One region of the Halioxenophilus sp. WMMB6 genome, then DNA from elsewhere that is predicted to be linked to it. Evidence: predicted binding sites of a transcription regulator. Region 1 holds the regulator's gene; each other region holds the start of a gene.

The links. Region 1 encodes sigma-54, which starts transcription at its own class of promoters, with help from an activator protein. Its sites were predicted from a motif close to GTTGGCACGNNNNTNGNNT; they were not measured.
Region 2: SBL51_RS14295 (flagellar hook-length control protein FliK) is a predicted target of sigma-54. The motif match lies at 2,193-2,211, and genes of this name have one in related genera.
Region 3: nifH (nitrogenase iron protein) is a predicted target of sigma-54. The motif match lies at 1,151-1,169, and genes of this name have one in related genera.

Annotation. Positions count from the first base shown of each region.
Region 1 covers NZ_JAWMQR010000003.1:423,081-427,831, reverse strand. Annotated here, with positions in the region: gene rapZ (RNase adapter RapZ) at 1-656, opposite strand, end outside; gene ptsN (PTS IIA-like nitrogen regulatory protein PtsN) at 675-1,133, opposite strand; gene hpf (ribosome hibernation-promoting factor, HPF/YfiA family) at 1,130-1,420, opposite strand; gene SBL51_RS10865 (RNA polymerase factor sigma-54) at 1,550-3,106, opposite strand; gene lptB (LPS export ABC transporter ATP-binding protein) at 3,431-4,156, opposite strand; gene lptA (lipopolysaccharide transport periplasmic protein LptA) at 4,166-4,702, opposite strand; gene lptC (LPS export ABC transporter periplasmic protein LptC) at 4,689-4,751, opposite strand, start outside.
Region 2 covers NZ_JAWMQR010000005.1:235,035-239,785, forward strand. Annotated here, with positions in the region: gene SBL51_RS14285 (fused response regulator/phosphatase) at 1-1,597, shown strand, start outside; gene SBL51_RS14290 (Hpt domain-containing protein) at 1,743-2,099, shown strand; gene SBL51_RS14295 (flagellar hook-length control protein FliK) at 2,397-3,704, shown strand; gene SBL51_RS14300 (flagellar basal body-associated FliL family protein) at 4,080-4,592, shown strand; gene fliM (flagellar motor switch protein FliM) at 4,612-4,751, shown strand, end outside.
Region 3 covers NZ_JAWMQR010000012.1:71,949-76,699, forward strand. Annotated here, with positions in the region: gene SBL51_RS21350 (SIR2 family protein) at 1-300, opposite strand, end outside; gene nifH (nitrogenase iron protein) at 1,245-2,117, shown strand; gene nifD (nitrogenase molybdenum-iron protein alpha chain) at 2,386-3,867, shown strand; gene nifK (nitrogenase molybdenum-iron protein subunit beta) at 3,975-4,751, shown strand, end outside.

The DNA of each region.
Region 1 (4,751 bases):
TCCAGCACCAAAGGTTCTGCCTGTAAAAAAGCTTCGACATTTTCATCCAGGCCGCTGGAGTGCTTTAGGTCGGCCTGCCAATAGGGGTTGGGCAGGCAGCGGGCATCGAAGATGAAATCCGCTTCGGCGGGCACCCCGCGTTTAAAGCCAAACGACTGGAACTGAATAGCCATGCCCAGATGCTCGGCCCCGGTGACCCACTTCTGGATCAGGTTGCGCAGCTCGTGCAGGCTCAAACCGCTGGTCTCGATCACCTGGTCGGCCAGGTCGTAGATGGGCTGTAGCAGTTCCGACTCTTTGGCGATAGCGGCTTTGAGGTCAATGGCTGTGGAGCTGAGCGGGTGTTTGCGCCGGGTTTCACTGAAGCGGCGCAGAAGGATATCGTCGCGGGCATCCAAAAAGATGACCTGTACCGATTTGCAGCCCTGCTTAAGCTGCTTTAACACCTGCGGGAAATTGCTGAGCTGATCGAGGTTGCTGCGGGTGTCGATGGTGACGGCGTAGCGCTTGCCGGCGTTGGATTGCGCGCTGACCAGGTGCACCAACAGGCCAATAGGCAGATTATCGATACAGGTCATGCCGGCATCTTCCAGCACACGCAGGGCGCTGCTGATGCCCGAACCGGAACGACCACTGATAATCACTAGTTGCATCATTGCACCCTAGTCGAGGTGTTAGTCTACTGCGATGAGAGTCTGGTAGAGCTCTTCGCTGGATTGGCACTGTCGAATTTTGCTCAACAGGTCGGCGTCTGAAAAAGTTCGCGCAATGGTCGCGAGTGTTTGCAGGTGGGTGTCATCTGCCTCCTCTGGTACCAGCAGGGCGAAGATGGCGTCTACGGGGGTGTCATCAATGGCGTCAAAGTCGACTTTATCCGACAATTTAAAAAAGGCACCCATGGTGCCCGCGCAATTTTCCAAACGGCAGTGTGGGATGGCAATACCATGGCCAATGCCGGTAGAGCCAAGCCGTTCGCGGGCCATTAATCGCCGAAACAGCTCTTCGGCATCCAGCACGGGGATGTCTTCGGCTATCAATTTGGCAATGGTTTCGAGGGTTCTTTTTTTGCTGATCCCCTCCAAGCCGCAGACAACACGGCTTGGAGCGAGAATAGAGGACAGTTTGATAGTCATCGATGGCTGCTGATTTTCTCTTTGTGCTTGAGGAGCTGTCGATCGAGCTTGTCGGTTAGGGCGTCGATAGCCGTATACAGGTCATCCGATTCGCAGTCAGCAAAAAAGTCTTTGCCGCTAACGTGGATCGAAGCTTCCGCTTTTTGTCGCATTTTTTCAACCGAGAGAATGACATTCGTACTGGTTATCTGCCCGTGGTGTTTATCCAATCGTGACAGTTTATTTTCTACGTAGTCCTTGAGGGAGTCGGTCAATTCGACATGATGCCCGCTGATTGTAATTTGCATTGCAGTTCCTCTTTGTCGATAGGGTTCGGTGAGGTACCGAACCGGTTGCTTGAGGCGGCCTGAGCCGCCGTTACTGCGCTATTCACAAGAGACTAAACAGCGCAGCAGAAACCGATAAATCCTATGTCGTTACACCAATCGCTTACGCTCGTTAGAGGCCGCGATGCCGAGCGACTCGCGATATTTCGCAATGGTACGACGGGCAACCTGGATACCCTGGTCTGACAGAAGGCTGGTGATTTTGCTGTCGCTCAGGGGTTTTTGCGGGTCTTCGGCGGCGACGAGTTTTTTGATGATGGCGCGGATAGCGGTGGAGGAGCACTCCCCGCCGTTATCGGTGCTGACATGGCTGGAGAAGAAGTATTTCAGTTCAAAAATACCCTGCGGGGTGTGCATGTATTTTTGGGTGGTGACGCGTGAAATAGTGGATTCGTGCATGCCTACATCTTCGGCGATATCGTGCAATACCAATGGTTTCATGGCCTCTGGGCCAAAATCAAGAAAGCCCTGTTGTTTGTCGACAATACAGCTGGCGACCTTGAGCAGAGTTTCGTTGCGGCTTTGCAGGCTCTTCAAAAACCAGCGAGCCTCCTGCAGGTTGTCGCGCAGGAAGGTGTTGTCTTCACTGCTGTCTGCGCGTTTAACCAAGTTGGCGTAATTACTGTTAATACGGATTTTAGGTGCGATGTCTGGGTTTAGTTCCACCAGCCAGCGTCCGCTTTTTTTACTGACAAACACATCCGGTACGATGTAGCTGGTTTCGCTGCTGCCAATCAGCTCACCCGGGTGTGGAGTCAGCTGTTGGATCAATAAAATCGCCTGTTTTAGCTCGTTCTCTTTGATGCGGCAGCGGCGCATGATCTGTTTGTAGTCGCGGTTGCCGAGCTGTAGCAGGTGTTCGCTGACGATCATTTTAGCGGCGTCGAGGCATGGCGTATCTTTGGCGAATTGATTCAGTTGTACCATCAGGCACTGCGAGAGGCTCTCGCTGCAGGCGCCAATGGGGTCGAACAGTTGCAGACGGTGCTGGACGGCGAACACTTCGTCGATGTCGAGCCGGTCGTGATCGTCTTCGTCTGTGGCGGCATCCACCTCATTAGGCGCTTCCCATTCGCTATCGTCCGCCTCTTCTGGGGTGCCATCCACCACCCGCGCCAAGCCGCGGTAGATATCTTCAATGGGGGTGGAGAGCAGGCCGCTGGGCTCAACGGCATCGATGATGGCCATCGCAATCATGCGATCGCGGTCTGACATGGGGGTGAGGTTAAGTTGCCAAAGCAGGTGTTCTTGCAGGGTTTCGGTGTTGTCTATCTGGCTGTCGAAGTAGCTGTCGTCGCGCTCGGGGCCGACATTGCCGCTACCACTGCCTTGGTAGATGTCGTCCCAATGGGTATCGACGGGGAGATCTTCGGGAATGTTCTCCTGCCAGTCAGCCTCTTCTTTGTTGGATTCGCTGATGGTTTCGGTGGCGCTGCTCTCTAGCTTGAGATCAGCGTCGGAGCTGGATGAGCTGTCGTCACCCGAGTCTTCAGACTCGCTCACCTCCAACATGGGGTTGGACTCCAGCGCCTCTTGAATCTCTTGCTGTAGGTCCAAAGTTGAGAGTTGCAGCAGGCGGATGGCCTGTTGCAACTGAGGGGTCATCGTTAACTGTTGACCGAGCTTTAGTTGTAGAGACTGCTTCATATACGACGGTGTATCCAATAACGAAGACGGAAACCGGGGGTAGCTTCAATCTGCTATCGGCAGTGTAGTATTGAATAGGTCAGCTGTGCAATATATTTAAGCAATTTTTATGCCTAGAATTCATTCGCTGGAAGTTTTATCAGGCAGGAGTGGGAGATTTGTGGCTGATCGGCGATGTCTAGCGGCTATTTACTGCTGCCGCGCGCGCTTGAGAGGAGTTGCTTTGCGCCTGCCCCGTTTGCTTGCAACCCTGTGTTTGGGTGGCTTTGGGGTCGATGGGGCTTATAGTCGCGCAAAAAGTGGTTGAGGTAAAGAGGGTGGGCTTTATAACTTGAAGCTTGCGCCAAGGTAGGTATCTCTAACCAACTGATTATTGAGCACTGTCTCGGCATTGCCTTCGGCGATAATGTGGCCGCCGCCAACGATAAAGGCCTTCTCACAAATATCCAGGGTTTCGCGAACATTGTGGTCGGTAATCAAGACGCCAATGCCGCGTTCCCGGAGGTGTTCGATAATCTGCTTGATATCGGCCACCGATTTCGGGTCCACGCCGGCGAAGGGTTCATCCAATAAGATGAAGCGGGGTTCGGCCGCCAGCGCTCGGGCAATCTCTACCCGGCGCCGTTCGCCGCCGGAGAGCGCCATGCCCAGGTTATCTTTGACGTGGGTGATGTGGAACTCCCTGAGCAGTTGATCGCAGATGGCGCGACGCTGTTTGCTTTTGAGCTCCTGGCGAGTCTCCAGAATGGCCAGAATATTGTCGCGCACACTCAATTTGCGAAATACCGAGGCCTCTTGTGGCAGGTAACCCAACCCTTTGCGGGCGCGGCCGTGCATGGGGAGGTTGGTGATATCTTCACCATCGATACTGACTGCGCCGCGATCGGCTCGTACCAGGCCGGCGATCATGTAGAAACAGGTGGTTTTGCCGGCGCCGTTGGGGCCGAGCAGGCCGACAATCTGCCCGGTGTTGACTTCGATGGATACATCGGTGACCACCGGTCGCCCGCGATAGGCTTTCGCCAAGTGCTTAGCTGATAAACATCCCATGGCGTTGGCTTACTGTTCGGTGGTGGTCTGGTTGGGGGGAATGACAATGTTGACCCGCTCGCTGCCGCCGGCCTCGGCGAGGGCGTTTTGCATGTCGTAGCGGATGGTGTCGCTGGTGATCAATGAGCCATCCTGGTCGATGCTGGCGTTGTTGATCAGGTGTACGATCTCCGAGCCCACCTCATACTCAATGCGCAGGGCTTTGGCGGTGACTACGCCCTGGTTGGCCTTGGGCTGTTGTTCAAAGATAGCGGGCTTGCCGACGGCGGTGATCTCTTTTATCCCCTCGTTGGAGTGGCTGACGGTAATGTTGTCGGCCCGGATCACCAGGCTACCCTGGATAAGGGTGGCATTGCCAATAAACTGGGTGACGCCGGTGTTCTCATTGCGCACGGCGCGATCGGAGTTGATCTTTACCGGTTGTTGCCGGTCATCGGGCAGGGCGTTGATCTGGAAACTGAGGCTCAGGGCTGTGGCGAACAGGAGCAGGCTCCTGGCCAGAAGCCGCCAAATAGGGGCGTGTGGGGCGCTATCAGCGGGGTTCATAAACACCTTGTACCTGTGATTCCAAACTTGAAACGCCTGTCAACATGTT
Region 2 (4,751 bases), on a different contig from region 1:
CAGTGGTGAGGCGCTATTGGAGCTCTACAGCGAAGTTAAGCCGGATATAGTCCTGCTCGACGTGCTGATGCCGCACATGGATGGCCTGGAGACGGCCCGGCGGGTTAAGGCGTTGGCGGGCGACTATTTCGTGCCGGTGATCTTTCTCACCAGCCTGCAGGAGTCCGAGTTTATTGAGCAGTGCCTGGATGCCGGCGGTGATGATTTTATCTCCAAGCCGGTCAATTTAAAGATTCTGCGGGCCAAGCTGGCCGCCTTTGGCCGCGTCCAGGCGATGCAAAATAGCTTAGTCGCCCACCGCAACCAGCTGCGCAGCCACCACGACCAGCTGCTCACCGAGCAGTCTGTTGCCAAGTATGTTTACGATGCCATTACCGGCAAGGGCAGCCTGGACTGCGGCACTATCCGTTATCACATGTCCTCCTACGCATTGTTCAACGGCGATGTGCTGCTGGCCAGTATTCGGCCCAACGGCAATCTCATGGTGTTGCTCGGGGATTTTACCGGTCACGGTTTGCCGGCGGCGCTGGGCGCCATGCCTCTGGCCTCATCGTTTTACAGCATGATTGCCACTGGCTTCTCCCAAACCGACATCATCACCGAGCTCAACACCAAGATGCACGCCATGCTGCCGCGCGGTTTCTTCTGCTGTGCGGTGTGTCTGGAGTTGGATTTTAGCCGCCGTCAGCTAAGTGTTTGGAATGGCGGCCTGCCGACGGGCTATTTTATCTCCGACCATGGCCAGCAGTTAACCGAGCTGCCCTCCACGGCACTGCCGCTCGGGGTTGAGGTGGATGATAAGTTCTCCAGCCAGTGCCAGCTCTATGAGTTCAATGAAGATGATCGCCTGGTGCTTTGGACGGACGGTATCTACGATATGCGCAATGCACAGGGGCAGCGCTTTAGTCAGGAGCGGGTGTTAAAACTGATCGATGAAAATCGAGCGAATGGCTTGGATAACCTCTACGACCGCTTGTTGAATGCGGTAGAGCACCACTTGGGCAATGATCGCGCCTCCGATGATCTGTCGCTGGTGGAGGTGTTGACCCAGCCACCGACTGCAGAGTTGGGTAGCAGCCTGCAGGGCGGTAGTGCCAAGGGCCCGCTGGACTGGAAGCTGGAATTTGAGATCAACGCACCCACCTTCCAGTCGCTCGACCCGATACCGGTGCTGATGACCCTGCTATCCCAGGTGCCGGGGCTGGGCAGTAAGGCTACCTCGCTGTTTACGGTGTTGTCGGAGCTTTACAGCAATGCCCTGGACCATGGCTTACTGGGGTTGTCATCACTCGATAAAGACAGCGGCCAGGGGTTTGATGTTTACTACGCTGAGCGCAATCGCCGGTTGCAGGCGCTCGATGCCGGCTACATCCGTTTTCAGCTGCATCTCACCACACACAACCACTCCGGACGTTTGGAGCTGGTGGTTGAGGACAGTGGTCCCGGCTTTGAATTTGGTTCTCCCCGCCCAGAGGTGGAGCAGCTGCTCTATGGCAGAGGAATCGATATGGTGAGGCAGTTTTGCCAGTCATTAACCTATGAGGGACGTGGGAATATTGCCCGGGCTATTTATGTTTGGCCCCTGGATTCCTACTAAACTTAAAATATTCCGGTTATGGGGCTTTGGCTTGCCGTAACCAGAAGCAACTGTTGGCAACAACAGTCGTCTGTCAGTTAGCGATGGTCGTTTACATTCAATACCTGGGCGAATCGCTGCCAGGTGGTACAGGAATCGGTAAATAATGACTTTCCAATATATTGACGAGGCCGCACTCGACGGCCTGCGAGCTATCATGGGCAGTGAACTGGCCGAACTCTATGCAGTTTATAAGCGCGATTCACATACCCGTCTGCTGGAGCTGGAAGCACTGGTGGCAGGGGCTCCCGACGCTGCTGCGCTTAGGCTGGCGGCGCATAGCCTGAAAGGGAGCAGTGGCAACGTGGGAGCCAGCGCACTGGCTGAGTTGTGTTGGCAGTTGGAGAGCATGGCCATGGCCAATAATCTCGAACAGGCGCCGCAGCTGGTGGCCAAAATCAAACAGCTGCATGAATTGATGTTGCCTGAGCTCGAAATTCTCAGTAGCGGTGCGTCTCAGTAAAACACTCTTTACTAACAAGAAGCGCTCACCGTTATCGACATACTCGAAAGACCTCTCTTGCAAAACCGCTAACAGCACTTCCTCGTCCCAGTCATTGGCATCGCCTTTGCTATTTTCCCAATTGTTGCCCCTGCCCGAAGTGACATCGCAACCCGGTTGTGAAGTGATTGAGGCTAACCCCCCGTTAAATAGGGGAGTGGGGCGAGTATAAGTAAAATATGGTATTGCCTCGTCGGCCGGTGATTGCCGCCTGCGGGGAAAGTAACCGGCAAATTGTTGCCCTCGGGAAAGTGAGTTATGACCTCCACCAACTTGTTGTTGCCAACAAACAGTTCTACCAATATTCCAGCCAGTAGCAGCTCGTCGCCGCTAACGGTGAAAGGGGCAAAAATCGCCAGTGTGGGTGACGCGCCGTTAGCCAATGAGGCCGCTGCTGGCGAGCAATTTGCGCAATATTTCGAGCAGGCGGTGGGCCAGCCCGATTCTGCGCCTCCCCTAGGCCCGGCGACCTTGTCGGGATTGCAAATGCACAGCCAATTAAAGCTAATGGCCGATAGTGAGCCGGGCACGGAAGATCAGGCTGAAATACTGCCGGAGGCGGCTCTGATTTCGGTGTTGTTTGCTGCCAGCGACGTGAAACCAGCGCCGACCGGCGGTGAGGTGGGTGTTGATCTGACCAATGTTGCCCCCTCCGCAGAGCTGCCCGAACAAGCGCTGTTGGTACCGCTGGCGACGGCTGATGTGGATGCTGCTGCGGCTCTGTCCACCACCAGTACGACGAGCGCGGGGCAGGTTACCACGGATCCTGCAGCCATTGGCGTGCTGACCCCGCTCACTGACGAGCAATCGGTTACCAGACCGAGTGGCCTGCAACTTGGTTCACAGTGGCAGACCAGCGCGCAAGCCGTACCCGCCACCGCTGCGACAGCTCCTGCGGCCGTCGCACAGGAGCAACCGTCCTCACTGCAGCCAATGACGGCCGGAGTTTTAGGCGATAGCGCCGCCAAGTCTTTGCCCGGTGCCGAGAATCTGAATCTGCCGTCGTTCGATAAATTACTGGACGTGGCGGTTACTGCCAGCAACAACGCCGGTGCCGATACCAGCAGCCCGGTGCCGGATGGCCCTGTACCGGCCAACCCCTTATCGGCGCTGGAATCCAGGCTATCGGTAAGCACGCTCAACCAGTTGGCCACCACCCAAACCGTGGGCGCGGCCGGTTGGGGCGATGAGGTGGCCGAGAAGGTGTTGTGGATGGCGAGCCAGGGGCTAAGCGAGGCGGAGATTCATCTCGACCCGCCGGAACTGGGGCCACTGCGGGCCCACGTCACCATTCATAATGATCAGGCCCAGGTGGTGTTTAACAGCCACTCAGCACAGGTGCGGGACGCCCTGGATCAGTCGGCCGCGCGCCTGCGGGAGATGTTTGCCGGTGAGGGGCTGAATCTGGTTGATGTCGGTGTTTCCGATCACTCCTTTGCTGAAAATTCCGATCAGCCTCAGCATGAAGAGTCGGATGCGCCTGCAGCAGAAGTGGTTAGTCTGGAGGCCACTCCACTGCAAACCAGCAAAGCGATTAGCCAATATCTGGTTGATCAGTACGTTTGACCTCTCCCGGGCCACCCCGGCAGGTCGGTCTGCCGTGGGTAGTCAAATTCTTGGCAATTGTTATCCGCCGAGTGGCCGAACGCTTGGTAAAAATATCTAGCAAAAGTACGCCAGCCATTTCGGCCCTTGCTGCACCGCCATTTGTTCAGGGCGGCCCGACTTTATCGCCCACTAAGAGCGAGCAACGCGCAAACAGCTGTTTTTAAGTAGTTTGTGTAATTAACTTGCCCCACCGTCAACGACCATCTCTTATTTAACACCCCATCCGGCGCACCGCCCGGCTTACCGCTCAGTGGTCAAAAAAAACCACTGGCATAGCTATTGCTCAACTGGTTACACAGGAAAAAATATTGCGTAAAACGACGAGTTTTTGACATGGCTGAAGACGATCAAGCAGAGGGTGGCGGCAAAGGTAAAATGCTGCTGCTGGTTATTATTGGATTACTGCTCGTGCTGATCTCTGTGGGTGGTACGGTGGGGGTGTTGATGCTCTTCAAAGAGGAGCCGGAGATGGCCGCCACCGATGAGATGGACGCAGGCGAGATGCCGGCGGAAGAGGAGGTGAAACTGCCCGCGATCTATTTCCCACTTAAGCCACCACTGTTATTGACCTATAGCGATCGCGGCCGTCAACGCTACGCGCAAATTGATCTGACACTGATGACCCGCTCGGAAGCGGTGGTGAAAGAGGTGGAGCTGCACAGCTCACGTATTCGCAACGATCTGATTATGGCCTTCAGCGGCCTTGAGTTTAACGAGGTGCAAACCGCGGAAGGCAAAGAGCTGATGCGTCAGCAGGCGCTGGACAGGGTTCAGCAAATTTTACAAGAAGAGATGGGTGAGCCTGGCGTAGAGCAGGTGTTGTTTACCAATCTGGTGATGCAATAGTTTCTTAGAGGGCACAGCATTGCAGGATTTACTGTCACAAGACGAGATCGATGCCCTTTTACACGGGGTCGATGAGGGCGACATAGAGGTCGAATCCGACGGCGAGCCGGGCTCGGCCAAAACCTATGATTTAACCAGCCAGGATCGCATCGTTCGTGG
Region 3 (4,751 bases), on a different contig from region 1:
GTGGAAGGCGGCGCGGGTCCACTGCTTGGTGCCGTAGGTTTCCGTCAGGAATCGCTCAACGTAACTGCGACCCTTTTTTAATTCCAGATTCATTGCTGCGCGGGGGAATTCGTACATTAACCGCGGTGCCATGGGCTGACCGTTGTTCATGGCCAGAATCAGACTGTCGCTGTCTGCCGGCATCGGTGAATTGTCGGCCTTGTTTGTTACGTCGGCCAATGCGCCTGGGCCAATGTAAGGTACCACGCTGCCATCTTTAAGGCCGGCGATAATCTCTTGTGCCAAGTCTGAATCTAACATGAGTCTCTCCGTGGTTTGAGGCTGGGTGAACACCGATCACCAATGCTGGTTGTGGTATTCGAAATACAAATTCTGGTTTGCTGTTGTTACTCATTTAAAAACTGCAATGAGCCCATCAGTAATAACCACTCGAAAATAACCACTCGAAGCGATTACCAATAACTGCTTGCCGACAACTAAAGAGTCCTTTACTAACCCACAATTAATTAAGCCTTCGGCAATTGGCTATTCAGCAATAACCAAACCATGCGAAGGCAGAAGGCCGATTGACTCTAAATGCTTGAAATTACGGAATAAATTATTTTCGCTATGGTTTGGCGTGTGGTAAATGGCGGGTGCATTGAATGGTAATTGTTATATTCACAACAAAATGGTGTTTTAGCGAAGTTTGGCAGAATAGTGGTGTTTGCTACAAAAACAGAAAAAGTTGGGTTAGTCATGAATTGTATTAACTGTAACAAAAGCTCAGCTTTAAGGAGTGGATAGTCGTCAGCAGAATTTTTGTTTTGTAGGTTAACTATATAAAAGGAAGAAAGAGTTGGGGGTGTTTGTCGTAATCGTGTCGCCTGGTTGGCTTCAAGGTGAAGTCGGCTCTCTTTCGAATTTTGATATTTATCAAATAATTTTCAGTAAATAGCGGGTGGTACTGGGCGGGTAAGGTACCTGGCTGGCCAGTAATAAGATGCTTTCTCAACAACTGCCCCATACCCCCTTAAAACCCTACAAAAAACCTGTCTATGTTGGTGTTATAACAGTCAAATTGGAGGTTTTGTGGGGTGAAGGCTCTGACAAAACCCTGACAAAAATAAAAATATCCTTATAAAACAATGGTTTATTTTGTTTGGCGGATATTGGTACGCGCTTCGCAATAACTCCTGCGCTATTCACAGCTTCTAGTACAGCGCCACAGCTCAACCGGTTGTGGGATTACTAAAACAGGAGATATTAACATGCGTCAATGTGCGATTTACGGTAAAGGTGGTATTGGTAAATCTACTACCACTCAAAACCTGGTTGCTGCTCTGGCAGAAGCCGGCAAAAGTGTAATGATCGTTGGCTGCGATCCTAAAGCCGACTCCACTCGTTTGATCCTTCACTCAAAAGCTCAAAACACCATCATGGAGATGGCTGCTGAAGCTGGTACTGTTGAAGATCTGGAGCTGGAAGACGTTCTGAAAACTGGCTACGGCGACATCAAATGCGTTGAGTCTGGTGGTCCAGAGCCTGGTGTTGGTTGTGCCGGCCGCGGTGTTATCACTGCTATTAACTTCCTGGAAGAGGAAGGTGCTTACGACGACGATCTGGACTTCGTATTCTACGACGTACTGGGTGACGTTGTTTGCGGTGGCTTCGCTATGCCTATCCGTGAAAACAAAGCTCAAGAGATCTACATCGTTGTATCTGGTGAGATGATGGCTATGTACGCTGCCAACAACATCTCTAAAGGTATCGTTAAGTACGCCAACTCTGGCGGCGTGCGTCTGGCTGGTCTGATCTGTAACAGCCGTAACACCGATAAAGAAGACGAGCTGATCGAAGCTCTGGCCGCTGCTATCGGTACTCAAATGATTCACTTCATTCCACGCGACAACGTTGTTCAGCGCGCTGAAATCCGTCGTATGACTGTTATCGAATACGATCCTACTGCTAAGCAAGCTGACGAGTACCGTGCTCTTGCTCAGAAAATCATCGATAACAAAAACCTTGTTATTCCTGAGCCTGTAACCATGGATCAGCTGGAGCAGCTGTTGATGGACTTCGGCATCATGGAAGAAGAAGACGAAAGCGTAGTTGGTAAAACTGCTGCTGATCTGTAATTGATGAGCAGGATTAAATAATTTTCGAATTATTTAATTAATGCCCAGAAAATTCAGTATTTATGCAGTTGCTGAATTTTTTGGGCATGCATTGGCTAGTTGCCAATGGCGGTACCTTTTGTTGCCCTTGGGTAACAACGCCGCTCTATTAACACGACTACCTTTTTTAATTCATTAAATTTAGGGTCGCATTAATAGTAGTTTCTGGCTCGGCCGGGTATGAAGCAGATTGGCTTCTACCTGCAACTCAAACAAGAGGAGACAGACAATGACTGTCATGACACGTGAAGAAACTGAAGCCCTCATCTCTGAGGTGTTGGAAGTTTACCCTGAGAAAGCGAAGAAAGACCGTGCTAAGCACTTGACTCCAAACGATACTTCTTTGGAGCAGTCTAAAAAATGTATTACCTCCAACAAAAAATCACTGCCTGGTGTTATGACCATTCGTGGTTGTGCCTACGCTGGTTCTAAAGGTGTGGTTTGGGGTCCCATCAAAGATATGATCCATATCTCTCATGGTCCTGTTGGTTGTGGTCAGTACTCTCGTGCAGGTCGTCGTAACTACTACATTGGTACCACTGGTGTTAACACCTTCGTTACCATGAACTTTACTACCGACTTCCAAGAGAAAGACATCGTATTCGGCGGTGACAAAAAACTGGCCAAAACTATCGATGAGATTGAAACTCTGTTCCCGCTGAACAAAGGTATTACCATTCAGTCAGAGTGTCCAATCGGTCTGATCGGTGACGACATCGAAGCTGTTGCTAAGCAGAAAAACAAAGAAACTGGTAAAACTGTTGTACCAGTTCGTTGTGAAGGTTTCCGCGGTGTTTCTCAGTCTCTGGGTCACCACATCGCTAACGACGCCGTTCGTGACTGGGCTCTTGGTGCTCGCGACGACGACGATAGCTTCCAAACCACTCCTTACGACGTAGCTATCATCGGTGACTATAACATCGGTGGTGACGCCTGGTCTTCTCGTATTCTTCTGGAAGAGATGGGTCTGCGCGTTGTGGCTCAGTGGTCTGGTGACGGTTCTCTGTCTGAAATCGAGCTGACTCCAAAAGTTAAATTGAACCTGGTGCACTGCTACCGTTCAATGAACTACATCTCTCGTCACATGGAAGAGAAGTACAACATTCCTTGGATCGAGTACAACTTCTTTGGTCCTACCAAAACTGTTGAGTCTCTGCGCAAAATCGCTTCTCACTTTGATGAATCTATTCAACAAAAATGTGAAGAAGTTATTGCCAAGTACAAGCCAGAGTGGGATGCCGTTATCGCTAAATACCGTCCTCGTTTAGAAGGCAAAAAAGTAATGCTGTACGTTGGTGGTCTGCGCCCACGTCACGTTATTGGTTCTTACGAAGATTTGGGTATGGAAGTTGTTGGTACCGGTTATGAATTCGGTCACAACGATGACTACGACCGTACTCTGAAAGAAATGGGCGATGCCACCCTGCTGTACGATGACGTAACTGGTTACGAATTCGAAGAGTTCGTTAAGGCAGTTAAACCAGACTTGATCGGTTCTGGTATCAAAGAGAAGTACATCTTCCAAAAAATGGGTGTACCTTTCCGTCAAATGCACTCTTGGGACTACTCAGGTCCTTACCACGGCTTCGACGGCTTCGCCATCTTTGCCCGTGACATGGATATGACTTTGAACAACCCATGTTGGAATGTTCTGAAAGCGCCTTGGAAAACTGACGCGGCTGAAGAAACCGCTCAGGCTGCCAGCGCCTAAGTAATTCCTGTAGGCCTTAGTGCCATTGCCGCTCCGGTTTGCGGAGCGGCAACTAACTCAACCTTAAACTAGCGTCCACAGATTGGTGGCCTAGAAGGAGAATCGAGATGAGCCAAGATGTAGATAACATCAAACCAAGTTACCCTTTGTTCCGTGAAGAAGAGTACAAAGAAGTTCTGAAAAACAAGCGTGAGTCTTTCGAAGAACCGCATCCGCAGGAAAAAATTGACGAAGTCTTCATGTGGACCACCACTGAAGAGTACAAAGAGTTAAACTTCCAACGTGAAGCTCTGACTGTTAACCCAGCGAAAGCTTGCCAGCCCCTCGGTGCTGTTCTGTGTGCGCTTGGCTTCGAAAAAACCATGCCCTACGTACACGGTTCACAAGGATGTACTGCCTACTTCCGTACTTACTTCAACCGTCACTTCAAAGAGCCAATTTCTTGTGTATCTGACTCTATGACTGAAGACGCTGCGGTATTCGGTGGCCAGCAAAACATGAAAGATGGTCTGGAAAACTGTAAAGCGATTTACAAACCAGACATGATCGCTGTTTCTACCACCTGTATGGCGGAAGTTATTGGTGACGACTTGAACGCGTTCATCAACAACTCCAAAAAAGAAGGCCATGTACCTCAAGAGTACCCAGTACCATTCGCACATACTCCTAGCTTCGTAGGTAGTCACACTACTGGTTGGGATAACATGTTTGAAGGTATTGCTCGCTACTTCACTCTGAACTTCATGGAAGACAAAGTGGTTGGTAGCAATGGCAAAATCAACTTCGTACCTGGTTTCGAAACTTACCTGGGTAACTTCCGTGTTATCAAGCGTATGATGGACGAGATGGATGTAGACCATTGTCTGCTTTCTGATCCTACTGAA